One region of the Kribbella sp. CA-293567 genome, then DNA from elsewhere that is predicted to be linked to it. Evidence: riboswitches for the same ligand, from Rfam matches in the RefSeq annotation. Region 1 holds a riboswitch; each other region holds the start of a gene.
What was found. Region 1 has a riboswitch for glycine ahead of OX958_RS04260 (L-serine ammonia-lyase). Riboswitches for the same ligand answer to the same signal wherever they lie in the genome.
Positions count from the first base shown of each region.

Region 2: linked by a shared signal. The riboswitch ahead of gcvH (glycine cleavage system protein GcvH) and the one ahead of OX958_RS04260 (L-serine ammonia-lyase) in region 1 are both predicted to bind glycine.
Region 3: linked by a shared signal. The riboswitch ahead of gcvP (aminomethyl-transferring glycine dehydrogenase) and the one ahead of OX958_RS04260 (L-serine ammonia-lyase) in region 1 are both predicted to bind glycine.
Region 4: linked by a shared signal. The riboswitch ahead of gcvT (glycine cleavage system aminomethyltransferase GcvT) and the one ahead of OX958_RS04260 (L-serine ammonia-lyase) in region 1 are both predicted to bind glycine.

Region 1 covers NZ_CP114065.1:884,811-889,680, forward strand. Annotated here, with positions in the region: gene OX958_RS04245 (aminopeptidase P family protein) at 1-263, shown strand, start outside; gene OX958_RS04250 (alpha/beta hydrolase) at 457-1,926, opposite strand; gene OX958_RS04255 (DUF3817 domain-containing protein) at 2,024-2,356, shown strand; glycine riboswitch at 2,433-2,525, shown strand; gene OX958_RS04260 (L-serine ammonia-lyase) at 2,603-3,976, shown strand; gene OX958_RS04265 (alpha/beta fold hydrolase) at 3,938-4,630, opposite strand; gene OX958_RS04270 (hypothetical protein) at 4,835-4,870, shown strand, end outside.
Region 2 covers NZ_CP114065.1:7,140,691-7,145,560, reverse strand. Annotated here, with positions in the region: gene OX958_RS33145 (AfsR/SARP family transcriptional regulator) at 1-627, opposite strand, end outside; gene OX958_RS33140 (alpha/beta fold hydrolase) at 686-1,555, shown strand; gene OX958_RS33135 (DUF3072 domain-containing protein) at 1,589-1,801, opposite strand; glycine riboswitch at 1,967-2,064, shown strand; gene gcvH (glycine cleavage system protein GcvH) at 2,204-2,611, shown strand; gene glyA (serine hydroxymethyltransferase) at 2,614-3,882, shown strand; gene OX958_RS33120 (SWIM zinc finger family protein) at 4,087-4,870, shown strand, end outside.
Region 3 covers NZ_CP114065.1:4,393,818-4,398,687, reverse strand. Annotated here, with positions in the region: gene OX958_RS20145 (FHA domain-containing protein) at 1-288, shown strand, start outside; gene ftsR (transcriptional regulator FtsR) at 368-1,009, shown strand; gene OX958_RS20135 (bifunctional nuclease family protein) at 1,111-1,602, shown strand; gene OX958_RS20130 (MerR family transcriptional regulator) at 1,804-2,421, shown strand; glycine riboswitch at 2,442-2,539, shown strand; gene gcvP (aminomethyl-transferring glycine dehydrogenase) at 2,610-4,870, shown strand, end outside.
Region 4 covers NZ_CP114065.1:6,745,263-6,750,132, reverse strand. Annotated here, with positions in the region: gene OX958_RS31265 (response regulator transcription factor) at 1-363, shown strand, start outside; gene OX958_RS35440 (DUF6372 family protein) at 447-671, opposite strand; glycine riboswitch at 2,366-2,460, shown strand; glycine riboswitch at 2,462-2,557, shown strand; gene gcvT (glycine cleavage system aminomethyltransferase GcvT) at 2,612-3,730, shown strand; gene gcvH (glycine cleavage system protein GcvH) at 3,748-4,122, shown strand; gene glyA (serine hydroxymethyltransferase) at 4,124-4,870, shown strand, end outside.

The DNA.
Region 1 (4,870 bases):
GCCTGGACGTCCACGACTGCGACGCGGCCCGCCCGGAGACCTACTTCGCCGCCGACCTCGACGTCGGGATGGCGCTCGCGGTCGAGCCGGGCCTCTACTTCCATCCTCACGACGAGACCGTCCCGCCCGAGCTGCGTGGCATCGGCATCCGGATCGAGGACAACGTGGTCGTCCACTCCGACCGGCTCGAGATTCTCACCGAGGCGCTCCCCATCACCACCGACGGCCTCGAGGCCTGGACCCGCGGCCATCTTCCCGGCTGATCGAGGCGCGCAGGGCGATTACTTGGAGTCACGGAACAGGCACCGAAAATAATCTGGTCACCTGCAGTAACACTCGGGCCGTCTGCACGATGTAACGGGCGGGGGAGGGTCAATCCCGGCCTGGTGCGCTGCAGTGGGGGGCCGCGGCGGCGCACCGGCCGGGCTGGCCCCGACTGAGGACCCGGGGGGGACCTCAGCCGGTCGGCGGTACCGCGGCGCAGCGGGTGCTGCGCGGTGGGAGCTTCAGCGCCACCAGGTAGTCGTTGACGGCCTGCTGAGTGCAGGGGCCCGAGTTGTAGACGCCGTGACCCCAGCCTTCGTAGGTGACCAGGACTCCCTGCTTGCCGAGCTGCCGGGCGACGCTGCTGGCTCCCGCGTAGCCGGTCGCCGGATCGTGCAGCGAGTTGAGCAGCAGCGCCGGAGTCCTGAGCCCATGCACCTCGACATCGCGCTGCGGATTGGGTGCCTTCGGCAGCCCGAGACAGTTGGTCACGGCCATCAGCGTCGGCGGCAGCTTCAGGTCCGCGGTGTTCCGGGCGATTCGACGTAGGTGAGCAGCAAACTCGCCGTACGTGCGGACGGGCAGGCTCAGATCCCGGCAGAACGGCGCCAGCGGGTTCGGCGCCAGCCCGGTCGGTACGGGCGGCTCACCGGTCGGCGGAGCGCTCTCGTCGAGCCGCTTGAGGAGGTTGGCCAGCGCGGCCCATCTCGGCTCGTACAGCTGACGGAAGGCGCCGAACGTCAGCGAGTACGGCGTTGCCTTCAGCGCGGATTGCCGAGGATCGGGGAGCTCACCTCGGGCTGCCCTGGCGACCAGGTCTGCCCAGAGTGCCGAGATGTCGCGGCCGTGCAGCGAACAGGTGGTGGTCTGCTTGCACCACTTCACGAACTCCGAGAACGAGTCCTGGACCGTGGCGGCCTGGTCGTCGAGCCATCGACCGGTGGTCGCGTCGCCGTGGTCGAAGACGCTCTCCAGTACCAGGGCACGGAGGCGGTGCGGATACCTCTCGGCGTACTGCTGGCCGAGGAGGGTGCCGTACGAGCTGCCATGGAAGGTCAGCTTGGACTCGCCCAGCGCCGCGCGGATCGCCTCGACGTCACGCACCGACTGCAGGGTGTCGACGTGGTCGTAGAGCGGACCGGTGTTGGCGCGGCAGTCCTGCGCCAGGTCGCGGTTGTAGCGGATCGTCTGCTCGAAGGCCGCCCGGTCGGCGATCACCGGCGACGGCTGCTGGGCCAGCAGCGCGGCCGAACAGACGACCGGGTTGCTGCGGGCGATCCCGCGCGGATCGAAGCTGACGATGTCGAACCTTTCCTCGATCAACTCGGGGAAGCGGGTCATCCCGGTGCGGATCCGGTCGACACCTGAGTCGCCGGGACCGCCGGGGGCGAAGAAGAGGGTCCCGACGCGGGCGGCCGGGATCTTCGCCGTACGGCGGGCGATCACGAGGCCGAAGGTCGGGCCGGCCGGGCGGTTCCAGTCGACGGGGACCTGCAGAGTGGCGCACTTGGAGCCGCGAACCAGTTCTGGGTCTTCGGTGGGTCTGACCTCGCAGTCCGTCCACTTCAGGGCGGCGGGCGGGGCAGCGGAGGCCGGCAGTGTGGTCAGGCAGGCGACGAACAGGCCGCCGACCACGCCCCAGGTAGTGCTTCTGAGCTTCATCCACCGATCCTCGGCAAGCGGCTCCCGAAGCGCATCCGGGGTGACCCCGGCCCGGACCCCGGCAGGGTTCGAGGGACTTGTTAGGGTCGGTGCCCTGATGACTGAGACGACGACCGCGGTAGGGAAGCCGGCCCGATCCAAGCACGCGCGGGTCTTTCGTGCAGTGGCGATCGCCGAGGCGCTGTCCTGGACCGGACTGCTGATCGGCATGCTGTTCAAGTACGTGCTGTCCGACAACGAGATCGGCGTGAAGATCTTCGGGCCGATCCACGGCGGCATCTTCGTCGCCTACGTGCTGACCGTGCTCGCGGTCCGCAAACCGCTGCGGTGGAGCCTGCCGGTCACGCTGGCGGCGCTCGCGGCCAGCATCCCGCCGCTGTTCACCTGGTTCTTCGAGTTGTGGGCCCAGCGCACCGGCCGGCTGTCCTGAGTTCACCGGCCAACGGATTGACGCGCGCCGCCGGTGCGCCGTACCGTCGCGGCGAGTGACAAAAGAAGCAGCCGCATGAACCCGTGCGGGAGAGACCCGGGCCTGACCCGGGCGCCGTAGGAGCAACTCTCCCCAAGAATCTCTCAGGCACCTTCACCGTACGGGCGAGGCACCTCTGGAAGGCACACTGCCTGACAGAGCGGGGAGGCATACCAATCGGTCAGTGACGACCAGGAGGCCTCCAGTATGGCGATCAGTGTGTTCGACCTGTTCAGTATCGGGATCGGTCCGTCGAGTTCCCACACGGTGGGACCGATGCGAGCCGCCCGGACCTTCGCGCTCGGTCTGGTGGCCGACGGTCTGCTCGACCGTACGGCGGCCGTCGAGTCGCAGCTCTTCGGCTCGCTCGGGGCCACCGGCCACGGGCACGGCAGCAACAAGGCGGTCATCCTCGGGCTGGAGGGTGAGGACCCGGAGACGGTCGACACCCGCTCGGTCGAGACCCGGGTGGCCGCGATCCACGCGGCCGGCGTACTGCGGCTGGCCGGGCAGCGGGAGATCGTCTTCGACGAGGGCAACCAGCTGATCATGCACCGCCGCAAGGCGCTGCCCTACCACCCGAACGGGATGACCTTCCTGGCCCGTTCCGCCGAGGGCGACGTACTGCGCGAGCGCACCTACTACTCGGTCGGCGGTGGTTTCGTCGTCGACGAGAACGCCGCGGCCGGTGACCGGATCGTCGCCGACCGGACCCCGCTCAAGTACCCGTTCCTCTCCGGTGACGCGCTGCTCGAACGGTGCCGCGAGTCGGGGCTGTCGATCAGCGAGATCATGCTCGCCAACGAGCAGGCCTGGCGGACCGAGCAGGAGATCCGCGACGGCCTGCTGCACATCTGGCAGGTGATGCAGGACTGCGTCGAGGAGGGCTGCGAGACCGAGGGCACGCTGCCGGGCGGGCTGAAGGTGCCGCGCCGGGCGCACGCGCTGCATCAGAAGCTGAGCAGCGACAAGTGGTCGGTGGACCCGCTGAAGGTGATGGACTGGGTCAACCTGTTCGCGCTCGCGGTGAACGAGCAGAACGCGGCCGGTGGCCGGATCGTCACCGCGCCGACCAACGGCGCGGCCGGCATCATCCCGGCGGTGCTGCACTACTACTGCCGGTTCGTGCCGGGCGCGAACGAGGACGGGGTGGTCCGGTTCCTGCTGGCCGCCGCGGCGATCGGCGTTCTGTACAAGGAGAACGCGTCCATCTCCGGTGCCGAGGTGGGCTGTCAGGGCGAGGTCGGATCGGCCTGCTCGATGGCCGCCGCCGGGCTGTGCGAAGTACTGGGCGGAACGCCCGAGCAGGTCGAGAACGCGGCCGAGATCGCGATGGAGCACAACCTCGGGCTGACCTGCGACCCGGTCGGCGGACTGGTCCAGATCCCTTGTATCGAACGCAACGCGATGGCGTCGATGAAGGCGATCAACGCGGCCCGGATGGCGATGCACGGTGACGGCGTGCACGTGGTCTCGCTGGACAAGGTGATCAAGACCATGCGTGAGACCGGCGCCGACATGAAGATCAAGTACAAGGAGACCTCACGAGGCGGCCTGGCCGTGAACGTGATCGAGTGCTGACGGATCCTCCACGTGCGCGTTGTGCCCGAGCCCGGGCAACGTGACGACCTGACCGTGCAGAGCGGTCAGGTCGGCGTCGGTGTTCATCGGATCGAGCTCACCACGAGCCAGGACGACCTCGCCCTGGCTCGCCGCGATCAGCCTCGCCATCTCCGGCGCACCGACCCCGAACGTGCCCGGATCCATCGCCAGCCGCCATCGTCCGTCGACCTCCCGCAGCCCGTGCCCGACGACCTCGCCGGCGGGATCGACCAGACCTTGCAGCCCTGAAACCTTGAGAAACCGAGCCGCCGCCGCGTCCCGGTCCTCGAACCACGTCACCGGCTTCCGAGCCAGCGCCCCCGCCCGGCCCAGGTCATCGGCCGACCAGCTGACCTTGACCCCCAACGCAACCACGCGATCAACCTGTACGCCGTACCGGCCGCCGGCCAGCTCGAGCGCGATCACCCCGCCCAGCGAGTGCCCGACGACAACCAGCCCCCGGCGTACCGGCAACCCTTCGGCAACCCCCGCGGCCATCGCCTCGAACGTGTACCCCGGCAAACTCCCCGCCACCCCATGCCCCGGCAGATCAGGCGCCACCCGAGGCCCTCCCCACCCATCCCAAACCCGCCCGTTGGCACCGAGCCCATGCAACAACACGAGAGCAGACATACGCACCAGGCTGCCACAGGATGTGACCGAGGGTGCTGTGACTGTGTGCGGTAGTGGGCGTGCGGGTGGTGAGAATTGTTGTTGGGGGTGTTTGAAACGGCGGGTGACCGCTACTGTGCGGGTCTTGTGAAGCCGTTCTTTGAGGGAGAACAGGCAGAACGTCACTGGGGCCGGGCGAATGCTGAGGAGCTTCTCCGTCGGGTTGTGGTGGTTGTTGCTGCGTCGTTGGGCGTGTACGCC
Region 2 (4,870 bases), 1.4 Mb from region 1:
GCCTTGGCGGCCTGAGCGGTACAGCGCCAGCGCCAGCAGCCGCCAGGCGTCCTCACGCCACGGGTGCTCGGCCACATGCGCATCCAGTGCCGGTACTGCGTCCGCAGCAAGTCCCAGCGCGAGTCTTGCCTCGGCCTGGCGCTCAATGGCGGTCAGCCGCAGCTCCGCCAGCCGGGAGCGCTCTGCATGAGCCCAAACCGCGTCGGCGAACTCTGCATAGGCCGGACCTCGCCACTGGGCGACTGCCGCTTCGAGCATGGCCAATGCGTCTTGCGGCGGGCGCGTGGCGCTCTCCTCCAGCGACTGCTCGAAGCGCCAAGCGTCGACGTCAGTTGCTTTCAGGGCATAGCCCGGACCCTCGGTGATCAGCAGCGCGGGCGGCGTGCGCGGCGGCCGGTCAGGCTCCAGCGCGCGCCGAAGTGCCGCCACGAAGGTGCGGACGGAGCTGGTGGCGCCGTCGGGCGGGACCGTCCACAGGTCGTCGACGAGCGAGTTGACCGGCACGATCCGGCCGCGGGCGATGATCAGGCGAGCCAGGACGGCGCGATGCCGAGGTCCCCTCAGTGCCAGCTCGGCGCCGTCGCGCCAGGCCGTCACCGGTCCGAGCACCCCGAAAGCCACCTGCACCAGCTCACCGTATAGCTCTGCTCATCGGATGCTCATCGGCGCGCGGCAGGCTCTTTCCATGAAGATTCCTGGTTTCACCTATCAGCACGTGCAGGTCGCCGACGGGGTCTCGCTGAACGCCGCGATCGGCGGCACCGGCACCCCGATCGTGCTGCTGCACGGCTTCCCGCAGACCCACTTGATCTGGCGGCACGTCGCCGCCGAGCTGGCGACCGACCACACGGTGATCTGCCCCGACCTGCGCGGCTACGGCGCCAGCGACAAGCCGGCGGAGACCGACGGTACGGCGTACTCGAAACGCACGATGGCCGCCGACATCGTGGCCCTGGCCGCCGCCCTCGGGCACCCGGAGTTCGCGCTGGTCGGACACGATCGGGGTGCTCTGGTGGCCTTCCGCGCCGGGCTCGACCACCCGGACAAGATCACCCAGCTGGTCTGCCTCGACGTGCTGCCGACCCTGGACATGTGGGACGCGATGCACGGCGTCAACGCCGCTGTCGCCTTCCACCTCTACCTGATGGCCCAGCCGCCCGGCTTGCCCGAGGAGCTGATCGCGGCCGCGCCGGACGCCTTCTTCAGCTACTTCCTCGACCTGTGGATCAAAGACCCGGCCGCGATCCCGGCGGAGATCCGGGCTGCCTACCTGACGGCTTCCCGCGAGGCTGTGGTCTCGATCGTTGCCGACTACCGCGCGAGCGCGGGAATCGATGTCGAGCACGATCGCGAAGACCTTGCCGCCGGCAACAAGCTGCGGATGCCGGTCGCCGTGGTCCAGCAGGACTGGGGCAGCGCCCTCGGCTTCGACGCCGCCGCCCTCTGGTCCGCCTGGGCGCCGGACCTGCGCCACTCCACCACCACCGCCGGCCACTTCATGGCCGAAGAAGCTCCGGCGGAGATCACCGAGACGATCCGGAGCCTCCTGGCCTAAGCTGTCGGCAGTGAGTCCCCGATCCGGACCGGCTCAGCTCTGACCTCGGCCGGTGCGCACCTGCAGCTCCTCGATCAGCTGCGACGCCTCGGCCTTCGTCAACTCGCCGGCCGGCAGTTCCTCGCCGGCCTCCTGCGCGAGAGTGCTCAGGTACGACGCCTGCGGCCCGGTCATCGGCTCGTCCCCGGTGGACCAGTCCGCCGGATCCTTGTCGGGGACCGGCTGTACCTCGTCGTTGGTGCTCATCAGACGCTCCTACCCATCGAACAATTGCTCGGTTGTCGCTTACCAATCCCTCTGTACCCAGCCCGCGAAGCGCCATGCACCAGCCGTGCTCCGCGGCTGAGGAGCATCTCGACAAGCGGTCGGGCATCGCCTACTGTCAGCTCCGACAACTCAAGACCGCGCCGTCGACACCGGGCGGGAGAGTCCCCGCCGCATCAGGTGAGGGGACGCCGGAGGAGCAACTCTCCCCAGAATCTCTCAGGCCCCGATACCGCTCGGAAGAGGCGACTCTGGAAAGCCGGGATCGAGTCGATCCCGCACCCACGGTGCAAACCGCCCGACCGGCGGTGAAGCTCTCAGGTACCGATGACAGAGCGGGGAGGCCCACCATCCCGGCCACGGCCGGGGGAAAAGAGCCTCCTCATGCCCCAAAGTCCTGCCGGCGCGCTGCCCGGCGACGACCGGTACCGCTACACCGCGGGCCACGAATGGCTGTGCCCCGATGCCGGCGGACTCGTGCTGATCGGCGTCACCGCGTTCGCCGCCGACGCGCTCGGCGACATCATCTTCCTCGACCTCCCACCGGTCGGTACCGCGCTCACCGCGGGCGCCGCCTTCGGTGAGATCGAGTCCACCAAGTCGGTCGGCGACCTGCACGCCCCGGCCGGTGGAGAGGTTGCCGAGGTCAACGAGGCCGCGGTGGCCGAACCGGGACTGCTGAACAGCGACCCGTTCGGCGCCGGCTGGCTGGTCAAGCTCCGGCTGACCGAAGAACCCGCCGGGCTGCTCGACGCCGCGGCGTACACCGAGCTGATCGAGCGGGGTGAGTGATCGTGCTGGAGACGCCACTCACCGAGTTCGACCCCGAGATCGCCGCCGCGCTGGCGGCCGAGCTCGGCCGCCAGCAGAGCACGCTGGAGATGATCGCCTCGGAGAACTTCGCGCCGCTCGCGGTGATCCAGGCCCAGGGCTCGGTGGCCACCAACAAGTACGCCGAGGGCTACCCCGGCCGCCGGTACTACGGCGGCTGCGAGCACATCGACGTGATCGAACGCCTCGCCCAGGACCGGGTGAAGGAGTTGTTCGGCGCCGGTTTCGCCAATGTCCAGCCGCACTCCGGTGCCTCCGCCAACGCCGCGGTGATGAGCGCGCTGCTCCAGCCCGGGCAGACGATCATGGGCCTCGACCTCGCCCATGGCGGCCACCTCACCCACGGCATGCGGCTCAACTTCTCCGGCCGCCTGTACGACGTGGTGCCCTACCACGTGCGCGCCGACGACCATCGGGTCGACATGGACGAGGTCGAGCGGCTCGCGAAGGAGCACCAGCCGGCCCTGATCGTGGCGGGCTGGTCGGCGTATCCGCGGGTGCTGGACTTCGCGGAGTTCCGCCGGATCGCGGACTCCGTCTCGGCGTACCTGATGGTCGACATGGCGCACTTCGCCGGACTCGTCGCGGCTGGTGAACACCCGAACCCGGTGCCCTACGCGCACGTCACCACGACCACCACCCACAAGACGCTCGGCGGTCCGCGCGGTGGGGTGATCCTGACCAACGACGCCGACCTGGCCAAGAAGGTCAACAGCTCGGTCTTCCCCGGCCAGCAGGGCGGGCCGCTGGAGCATGTCATCGCCGCCAAGGCGGTCGGCTTCAAGCTGGCGGCGAGCCCGGAGTTCCGCGAGCGGCAGAAGCGCTCGCTGGCGGGCGCCAGGATCCTCGCCGATCGCCTGCTGGCCGACGATCTCGAGCAGGCCGGCGTCGCGGTCGTCTCCGGCGGCACCGACGTGCACCTCGTCCTGGCCGACCTGCGCGACTCGGAACTCGACGGCCGGCAGGCAGAGGACCGGCTGCACCAGATCGGCATCACGGTGAACCGCAACGCGGTGCCGTTCGACCCTCGGCCGCCGATGGTCACCTCGGGCCTGCGGATCGGGACACCGGCCCTGGCCAGCCGTGGCTTCGGTGAGCCGGCCTTCGAGGAGGTCGCCGAGATCATCGCCCGGGCGCTGCTCCCCGGCTTCGACGACCGCCGCGCCGCCGTACTGGGGCAAGCGGTCAGCGCACTGGCTGCCGCCCATCCGCTCTACGCCTCGCTGGGCTGAGCACCGAGGTCGCGCCGGGCGGTGTACCTACGGACAGGTAGTGCACCGCCAGACGCTGTCCACATCGCCGCCACCTCCGCTCAGGTGCACTAGTTGCCGCGCACTACTTCCTGTCGCTCTGTCCGAAGTCGGGGCAGGTGAGGTGGTGTGTCGGCGGCGGGTGGCAGGATCTGCGGGGTAACGGGCTGAGCGGTGGGGGGTGCGGTGGCGGGCTGGGACGTGGAGCAGGTGCTGGCGATGGCGCCCGATGCCGCGTCGGCCAAGGCTGCCCAAGGGCTGGCCCGGCCGCAGCGGTGGTCGGAGATCGGCAGCTCCGAGCGTGCGCTGTGGGGCCTGTGCCAGGGGAGCGGCAAGAAGCCGTACCAGACCGTCGTCGACCGGAGCGGCCCGGCGTTCAGGTGTTCGTGCCCGAGCAGGAAGTTCCCCTGCAAGCACGCACTCGCGCTGATGCTGCTCGCCGCCGTCGGCCAGGTACCGGAAAGGGCCGAGGCCGAGTGGGCCTCCAGCTGGCTGGAGGATCGGGCGTCCCGGGCCGAGAAGTCGGCTGAGAAGGCAGAGCGGAAGCCCGGCGAGGTGGCCGATCCGCTGGCGGCTCAGCAGCGGGTGACGCGCCGAGCTGACCGGGTGTCGGCAGGCATGGCCGAGTTGCAGAGCTGGCTCGACGACCAGGTACGCCGCGGCCTCGGCGGTTTCGAGCAGCGCGGTTACGGCGAGCTGAGTCGTCTGGCCGCGCGGATGGTCGACGCCCAGGCTCCCGGCGTAGCAGGCGCCGTACGCCGGGCCGCCGCCGTCGTCGGCCGCGGTCACGGCTGGCCCGGCGAGCTGCTCGAAGAGCTCTCCCTGATCCACCTCATCGTCTCGGCCCACGCTCGGCTCGGTGAAATCCCACCGAGGCTGGCCGACACTGTGCAGTCGCGAATCGGCTGGACCGTCGAGACCGCCCGTGTGCTGGCCGAGGGAGAGAAGGTCGAGGACGACTGGCTGGTGC
Region 3 (4,870 bases), 3.5 Mb from region 1:
CTGATCGTGCAGCGTGGCCCGAACGCGGGCAGCAGGTTCCTGCTCGACGTGGACGTCGTCACGGCCGGCCGGCACCCGGACAGCGACATCTTCCTGGACGACGTCACCGTCTCCCGCCGGCACGCGGAGTTCCGCCGCGACCCGCAGGGCGTCAAGGTCCGCGACGTCGGCAGCCTGAACGGTACGTACGTCAACCGTGACCGGATCGACGAGCTGCAGCTGTCGAACGGCGACGAGGTCCAGATCGGCAAGTACCGACTGGTCTACTACGCCAGTGGTCAGGCCTGACCCAGCGGTCGGAGACCCCGACCGGGGTGCCGCGGCGGGGGACGAAGCGACTCCGGTTGGGGGCAGCAGCATCGGTGAGGTGCTGCAGCTCCTGCAGGCCGAGTTCGCCGACGTCACCATCTCCAAGATCCGCTTCCTCGAGGCGGAGGGGCTGGTGACGCCGGCCAGGACCGCGTCGGGGTACCGGAAGTTCAGTGCCGGCGACATCGAGCGGCTCCGCTACGTCCTGACCGCCCAGCGGGACCAGTACCTGCCGCTCAAGGTGATCAAGGACCATCTCGGCGCGATGGACCGCGGGTTGCGTCCGCCCGCGCCGGGTGGCCGTCCCGCCGCGCCCGACCGGTTGCCCCAGCCGGCCGGTCTGCCGGACGCCGAGGACTTCTCGACGTACGGGACCGAGCTGAAGCTGACCCGGGGCGAGCTGTGCGAGGCGGCCGGGATCGCGCCGGAGCTGCTCGAGCAACTGGAGAGCCACAACCTGGTCGTGGCCCGCGGCAAGCACTACGACGGCGACGCGATCCTGATCGCCAAGGCGGCGGCGGAGTTCGCGCAGTACGGGATCGAGCCGCGGCACCTGCGGCCGTTCCGGGCGGCCGCCGATCGCGAGGTCGGGCTGATCGAGCAGGTCGTGCAGCCGCGGCGGGACGACAAGACGCTGGAGCTGGCCGCGCTGGCGGTCCGGTTGCATGCGGCACTGGTTCGCTCCCGGCTCGGTCGCTGACCGGTACTCCGGTCCGCCGCCGCGTAACCAAGGGGCCGTCGCCGGGCGGGGGCGACCCCGCCGGGGCAGCCCCGGTCCGGCCCGCAGAGTAGGCTGAAGCCGTGCGCGAAGTCGACGTGGTCGGAGTCCGGGTTGAGATGCCCTCGAGTCAGCCGATCGTGCTGCTCCGGGAGGTCGGCGGCGAGCGGTACCTGCCGATCTGGATCGGTGCGGCCGAGGCGAGCGCGATCGCGTTCGCCCAGCAGGGGATGGAACCACCTCGTCCACTGACCCACGACCTGTTCGCGGAGACCATCCGGGTGCTCGGCCACACCCTCAGCCAGGTCCGGATCGTGAACCTGACCGACGGTGTCTTCGAGGCGATCCTGGTCTTCGACGACAAGACCGAGATCTCCGCCCGCCCGTCGGACTCGATCGCGCTGGCCCTGCGCACCGGTACGCCGGTGTTCTGCACCGAGGAGATCCTGGCCGAGGCCGGCATCCCGGTCCCCGACAGCGAGAACGAGGACGACGAGGTGGTCGAGGAGGAAGAGGTCGAGCGCTTCCGCGAGTTCCTCGACCAGGTCACCCCCGAGGATTTCGACAAAAGCTGACCGGCGGCCCGGACGACCGGTTTGGGCGGTGCTGGTACAAGGGCGGACAGGTAACGATTCGTCACGGAACCGCGACACGCATCGTGCTCGGGGCGGCAGTCGTTGACCCGGCCTGAGCGGCGGCTTACCTTGAAGGAGTCGTGGGGCCTTGTAACTCCACGGATGTGATCCGTTCCAGTCGGTACCCAGGGAGGCTCAGGCGTGACACGCACCGGCGACACTGATCTGACGGCGCAGTCGACGTCCGAAGCACACGCCGAGGCGGCCGCCAGCGCCGGCGTTCAGGGTCTGCTCTTCGACGACGACCTGTCGCCGATGCCCGACGACGTCGGTTTCCGCGGCCCGACCGCGTGCGCCGCGGCCGGCATCACCTACCGTCAGCTCGACTACTGGGCCCGCACCGGACTGGTCTCGCCGTCCGTGCGCCCGGCCACCGGCTCCGGCACCCAGCGGCTGTACGGCTTCCGCGACGTGCTGTTGCTGAAAGTGATCAAGCGGCTGCTCGACGCGGGCATCTCGCTGCAGCAGATCCGCAGCGCCATCGCCCACCTCAGCCAACGTGGAATCGATGACCTGACCCAGATCACGCTGATGAGCGACGGCGCCTCGGTCTACATGTGCACCTCGCCGGACGAGGTGATCGATCTGCTGGCCGGCGGCCAGGGCGTCTTCGGGATCGCCCTCGGCGGCGTCTGGCGCGAGGTCGAGGGATCGCTGTCCGAGCTGCCGACCGAGCGTCTCGACGGCCACGACGACGAGTCCGGCTCACATGCCAACGACGAGCTCGCTGCCCGCCGCCGGGCCAGGATGACCGGCTGAGGTAGTCTTTTCCCAGCCGCACACAGCACTCGGGAGAGTCTCGTCCCGCTGTTTGGTCGGGCGCCGAAGGGGCAATTCCTCCCCGGAACCTCTCAGGCCCATGGACCGAGTGCCTTAGGCGACTCTGAAGCGTGCGTGCGTGACAGAGGGGGAGGCCACCGGCAATAGTCAGCAACGGAGCCTCTTCAATGACTGATCACACCCCCCAGGTGTCGGCCGTGTTCGCCGATCGCCACATCGGGCCCCGCCCGGACGAGATCGCCCGGATGGTCGAGACCCTCGGGTACGCCGACGTCGACGCGCTGGTGGACGCCGCCGTGCCCGCGTCGATCCGGTCGGCCGAGCCGCTCCGGCTGCCCGAGCCGGCCTCCGAGGTCGACGCGCTGACCGAGCTGCGGCAGCTCGCCGCCCGCAACAACGTCGCCACCTCGATGATCGGTCAGGGCTACTACGGCACGTTCACCCCGTCGGTGATCGTCCGCCGCCTGGTCGAGAACCCGGCCTGGTACACCGCCTACACGCCGTACCAGCCGGAGATCTCCCAGGGCCGGCTCGAAGCGCTGCTGAACTTCCAGACCGTCGTCTCCGACCTGACCGGGCTGCCGACCGCGAACGCGTCGCTGCTCGACGAGGGCACGGCCGCGGCCGAGGCGATGACGCTGGCACTGCGCTCGAACCGCAAGAGCAAGAGCAACCGCTTCCTGATCGACGCCGACACCTTCGCCCAGACGATCGCCGTCGTCGAGACCCGCGCGGAGGCGCTCGGCATCGAGGTCGTGGTCGCCGACACCACCGCCGGTCTGCCGGACGGAGACTTCTTCGGCGTCCTGGTCCAGTACCCCGGCTCCGGTGGCGCCGTCCGTGACCTCAAGCCGCTGATCGCCGCGGCGCACGAGCGCGAGACTCTCGTCGCGGTCGCCTCCGACCTGCTCGCCCTGACGCTGCTCGAGGCGCCCGGCGAGGCCGGCGCCGACATCGTGATCGGCTCCTCGCAGCGCTTCGGCGTCCCGCTCTTCTACGGCGGTCCGCACGCGGGCTTCATGTCGGTCCGCGCCGGCCTGGAGCGCTCGCTGCCCGGCCGCCTGGTGGGCGTCTCGGTCGACGCGGACGGCGCACCGGCGTACCGGCTGGCGCTGCAGACCCGTGAGCAGCACATCCGTCGCGAGAAGGCGACGTCCAACATCTGTACCGCGCAGGTGCTGCTCGCCGTCGTCGCTTCGATGTACGCCGTCTACCACGGTCCCGAGGGGCTGAAGGCGATCGCCGACCGCGTGCACCGCAACGCCGACAGCCTCGCCGCCTCGCTGCGCGCCGGTGGCGTCGAGGTCGTGCACGACCAGTTCTTCGACACCGTGCTCGCGCGCGTCCCGGGCCGCGCGGCGGACGTGGTGGACAACGCCCGTCAAAACGGCATCTGGCTGCGTCAGGTCGACGCGGACCACGTCGGCATCTCCTGCGACGAGAAGACCGACGCCTCCGCGCTGGTCGGTGTCTGCGGCTCCTTCGGTGTCACGTACGACGCGACGCTGGCCGGTCGCAACCTGACCGAGGCGGTCACCCGGACCTCGGAGTACCTGACCCACCCGGTCTTCAACACGCACCGGTCCGAGACCGCGATGCTGCGCTACCTGCGCAAGCTGTCGGACTACGACTACGCGCTCGACCGCGGCATGATCCCGCTCGGCTCCTGCACGATGAAGCTGAACGCGACCACCGAGATGGAAGCCGTCACCTGGCCCGAGTTCGCCGACATGCACCCGCTGGCGCCGATCGAGGACGCGGCCGGCTACGTGAAGCTGATCGGTCAGCTGGAGCGCTGGCTGGCCGAGGTGACCGGCTACGCGAAGGTCTCGATCCAGCCGAACGCCGGTTCACAGGGCGAGCTGGCCGGTCTGCTGGCAATCCGCGGCTATCACCGGGCCCAGGGCAACGAAAGCCGCAACGTCTGCCTGATCCCGGCCAGCGCGCACGGTACCAACGCGGCCTCCGCGGTGATGGCCGGTATGAAGGTAATCGTCGTCAAGGGCAACGACGACGGCACGATCGACCTGGAAGACCTGCGGAGCAAGGCCTCCGAGCACTCGGAGAAGCTGGCCGCGATCATGATCACCTACCCGTCCACGCACGGCGTGTACGAGGAGAGCGTGACCGAGGTCTGCCAGATCGTCCACGACCACGGCGGTCAGGTGTACGTCGACGGCGCCAACCTGAACGCGCTGCTCGGGCTGGCCAAGCCCGGCGAGTTCGGTGGCGACGTCAGCCACCTGAACCTGCACAAGACCTTCTGCATCCCGCACGGCGGCGGAGGCCCGGGGGTCGGCCCGGTCGCCGTTGCCGAGCACCTGGCGCCGTACCTGCCGAACCACCCGCTGCTCGGCCAGGCCGGCCCGGAGTCGGGGGTCGGTCCGATCAGCGCGGCGCCGTTCGGTTCGGCCGGCGTACTGGCGAT
Region 4 (4,870 bases), 1.8 Mb from region 1:
CCACCCTACTCGAGCCGGCTTGGCGGCATCTGGAAAGAGAGCGACTCGAGTGAGATCCGTGAGTTTGTTCGTAACCCAAGTCTCGGCCGCTGGATGATGAACCAATCGATGCGATGGGCAATGGCCGAAATGAGAGTCCGAAATCCGTTGACCGCCCGCGAGCAGCAGATCCTTCTTCAGACAGCCCAAGGTCTCCCAAGCCACGAAGTCGCCCGCGCTCTACATCTGTCCCCGGGAACGGTCAGGACCTGCCTGTCCGACGTGGCCATAAAGTTGGGCGCCCGCAGCAGTCTTCACGCGGTCGGTATTGCAACGCAGGCTGGCTGGATCGGGCCATACAGCGTGCTCTCGATCTACGACTAAGTTTGGTGAAAGCGCTGACAAGCGGCGTTGTGTCGGGTATTAAGCAGCGGAACGCTCCTCACATAGATAGGCCAGTGTCCGCTCTAATTGATGTCCGCGCGAGGCGCGATCGCGTTGTAGCAAGCGACGCACAGTGGCAGGCATCGCTGATGTCGGCTGGTGCCCATGACTGCGCCGAGGGCAACAATGCGCAGCAACCGGCCTGGCTCCGCTGCGGCCGGGCAGGTACCTGGATCGTCGTGGTAAAGCTGGCAGACGCACCGGCACCCACCCGGCTGGTGCTGTTCCCAGCTCAACAGGGCTTCCATCGTCAGGTACAACATCAGGGTTAATCTGTGTGTGCAGGATCCCGGGGGCCTGGGAAGCTTCCACTGCGACGTCTACCAGGGAGCCCTCGTGCACGCACACCAAGCTCGCACCAATGCAATGGTGACCGGATGCAGCCGCAGCAAGTACTCAACGTACGTGCAGGTAGCGTATTCGATCATGGCCAACTACCAGTACTACCCCAGCCCCGTCGAATCGAATCAGACCTCGATCAAGTGCGGGTTCTGATGTGATCTGGGTTCTGAGCCAGACGCAGCCACGCATCGAGGTATGGCCGGTCACCATGCCGGACATGCCCGATGGATACACCCTGAAGGTTCGGGTGATTGTGACGGAACCCACCGAGCCGGATTGGATTCCGCCGGAAGTCCGTGGGTTGTAGAGGTCTGGCTCGAGGACGGGACTCCACTCATCGAGCGGGGCGATTCCGCCGGCTTCGAGGCCGACAGCGTAGAGACCACCGCCGGGTTCGAACCGCTCCCCGCAAACCGAGCGGTTGGCAGGATCTCGGTTCGCAACGACTCCGTCGGGGCATGGAGCATCGCCCCTCCGACGGCCGAAAGCGAAGCCAGCCCCACTCGCAGCTAGCCCCACACCTGGTCCGGGCCGGCGACACTCCTCGATCACCGGCCCGGACTGGTGACATCCAAATTACCGGGTGATCTCCTGGCAGCCGTAGCCATCGAACGGTGCTGACGAGTCAGGTACCGAGCCTGCAGAAACTGCCGGATGATCGCCTCGCCGTGTCAGGCGGCCGACTTTGGTCGCCTGCCCGCCGCTGCAGCGGCGGGCAACCGGTCCGACCATGCCCCCGCCTGCGCGCCACCGGCTCAGCAGTAAGTAGGCCTGGCGCCGCGACAGCCCGAGCTCGCCGGCCGCCTTGTCCACAGCAGTCACGCCAGCGGTGTCGAGCGCGGCCAGGCGGCTGCTGATCACCGCGGCTTGCCGTACGGCGACTCCCATAACTCGTCCGACGCCGTCAGCAAACCGCGCTCAAGCCCCTCATGACCGACAGCATCTCCAGGCTCGCGTAACCGCCGAACTCGCACGCTAGTGCAGACGGCTTCGGTACACCGGCAGTCCCCTGCAAACCAGCCACTTCGGAGCGTGGAATCCGTGCAGGCTACTTCTGACACCGACAGCGACAATCGATCGGCGTCGGTGTTGTAGAACGATTGATCCTCAATACCCGCCTTCTACCTACTCAGGCGGTAAGGGCAGAGCTGCCGTGATCGTGCTTAGATCCGGATCTCCTGGATGTATCAACTCTCGAAGGCGACCTCACAAGAGTCGCACTCCGTCGTGCACCCACATCGAGGCAGTGACCTCGCCTCACTCAGGGCACTCCACGGCGAGAGTGTCGCATGGACCGCAGTAGCCGGCCAGCATCGCAGTCCCGTCCTATAGGAGATTCGCCAGATGTCGGCGCCACGCGCGCGCCGGTCGCCGGTCGCCGAAAGAGTTCTACATCATCTGTTGCTTCCGCCACTGGATCGATCAATAGTCGCGCGCGGCGGAGACGAGGAGCCTTGTCCCAGCGGGCGGCACCTAACGCTCCTGTGCGCAAAAGCTGGCCGCTGGAGCAGTTGGGTGGTTCCGATCGGCGGTCTCGGCCGATTGACCATACTGAGCGCTTCGCCCTAGAGTCGGACGCTCAACTTCATATCGCGCCGCTCGAATCGGGGCGGGAGAGCTCTTGCCCAATATGGCAAGGCGCCGAAGGAGCAACTCTCCCCAGAATCTCTCAGGCCCATTTACCGTCCCGGTGAGGCGAACTCTGGAAAGCCAGGACCACGGTCCTGCACCCAAGGTGCAAGCCGCCCACCGGGCGGTGAAGCTCTCAGGTACCGATGACAGAGCGGGGAGGTCACCCACCGTGGTACCGCATCATGCGGTGCCTGACACAGGGAGCCTCCCACTCATGACGACGTCGCACGACAAGTCCAGGCAAACGCCGCTGTACGCCGAACATCAGCGTCTCAGTGCCTCCTTCACCGACTTTGCCGGCTGGTCCATGCCGGTGCGCTACTCCTCCGACATCGCGGAGCACATCGCTGTCCGTACCGCCGCCGGCCTGTTCGACCTGTCGCACATGGGCGAGATCGAGCTGACCGGTCCGCAGGCTGGGCTCGCGCTCGACCACGCCCTGGTCGGTCACCCGTCGAAGCTCGCGATCGGCCGAGCGCGGTACTCCATGCTTTGCGACCCGGACGGCGGCATCCTCGACGACCTGGTTGTCTACCGGCTCGCCGAGGAAAGGTTCTTGGTCGTCGCCAACGCGGGTAACGTGGACCCCGTACTCGAAGCCCTTGAGCAGCGCGTGACCAGCTATGACGCCCAGCTCCGCGATGCAACTCATGATTGGGCCTTGATCGCTGTGCAAGGTCCTGCGGCGGCGGCCATCGTGTCGGAGTTGACCGACACGGAACTGGCTGAGCTCAAGTACTACGCGATCGCCGAAGCCACTCTCGCCGGGAGCGACGTGCTGCTCGCTCGCACCGGGTACACCGGCGAGGACGGCTTCGAGATCTACGGCCGTCCCGAGCACGCGGAGCATCTCTGGACCGAACTGCTCCGCGTCGGCGAGCCGCACGGGCTGGTGCCGGCCGGACTGGCGTGCCGCGACACCCTGCGACTGGAGGCGGGCATGCCGCTGTACGGCCACGAACTCAGCCGTGACGTGACGCCCTTCGAAGCCGGGCTGGGCCGGGTTGTGGCTTTCGGCAAGGAAATCGCGTTCGTCGGCGATCAGGCACTCGCCGTACGCCGAGACGCCGGCCCTCGACGCCTGCTGGTCGGTCTGGTGTCGTCTGGCCGGCGCTCACCCCGCAGCGGCTACTCAGTACTGGACCCCGGAACCGGCGCGGTTGTCGGCAGCGTGACCAGCGGCGCCCCCTCACCGACACTCGGTCATCCCATCGCGATGGCCTACGTCAACGTCGGTTTCGACCAGCCGGGGACGCAACTGCACGTCGACATCCGCGGCACCCGGGACGACGTCGAGGTCGTCGCTCCCCCCTTCTACCGCCGCGCCCAATGACCACACCAGGAGCTTCCATGTCCGTGCCTGCCCACCTCAAGTACACCGCCGAGCACGAGTGGCTCGACCTCGACGGAGACATCGCCACCATCGGTATCACCGCCTTCGCCGCCGATGCGCTCGGGGACGTCGTGTACGTCGACCTCCCCGCGACCGGCACCATCGTCACCGCGGGCGAGGCTTGCGGTGAGATCGAGTCGACGAAGTCTGTCAGCGACCTGTTCGCCCCGGTGGACGGCGAGGTCGTCGAGACCAACGAGGCGGTCGCGTCCGAACCCGGCGTACTGAACACCGACCCCTTCCAGTCCGGCTGGCTGTTCCGGTTGAAGGTCAGCGACCTGGGAGAACTACTAGACGCCGCGGCGTACGAGTCCCTGATCGGAGGCGAGTGAGATGAACACCCACAACCAGTCGCTGGTTGACTTCGACCCGGAGATCCACGCCGCCATCCGCGCCGAACTCGGACGCCAGCAGAACACGCTCGAACTGATCGCCAGCGAGAACTTTGCCCCCGTCGCGGTGATGGAGGCGCAAGGCTCCGTCCTGACCAACAAGTATGCCGAGGGCTACCCCGGCCGGCGGTACTACGGCGGCTGCGAGCACATCGATGTCGTCGAGCGACTCGCCATCGCCCGGATCAAGCAACTCTTCGGCGCCGGCTTCGCGAACGTTCAGCCGCATTCGGGTGCCCAAGCCAACGCGGCCGCCATGGCCGCACTGCTCGAGCCAGGCGACACGATCCTTGGCCTCGACCTCGCCCATGGCGGACATCTCACTCACGGTATGCGGCTCAATTTCAGCGGCAAGCTGTACGACGTTGTCGCGTACCACGTGCGCGACAGTGACTTCGTCGTCGACATGGCAGAGGTCGAACGCCTCGCTCTCGAGCACCGCCCGAAGCTGATCATCGCCGGCTGGTCGGCGTACTCACTGCACCTGGACTTCGCGGAGTTCCGCCGAATCGCCGACCTCGTCGGCGCCTACCTGATGGTCGACATGGCACACTTCGCCGGACTCGTCGCGGCCGGCCTGCACCCGAACCCGGTCCCCGATGCGGACGTGGTCACCACAACAACCCACAAGACTCTCGGCGGCCCACGCGGTGGCGTCATCCTGACCAACCGCGCGGAACTGGCGAAG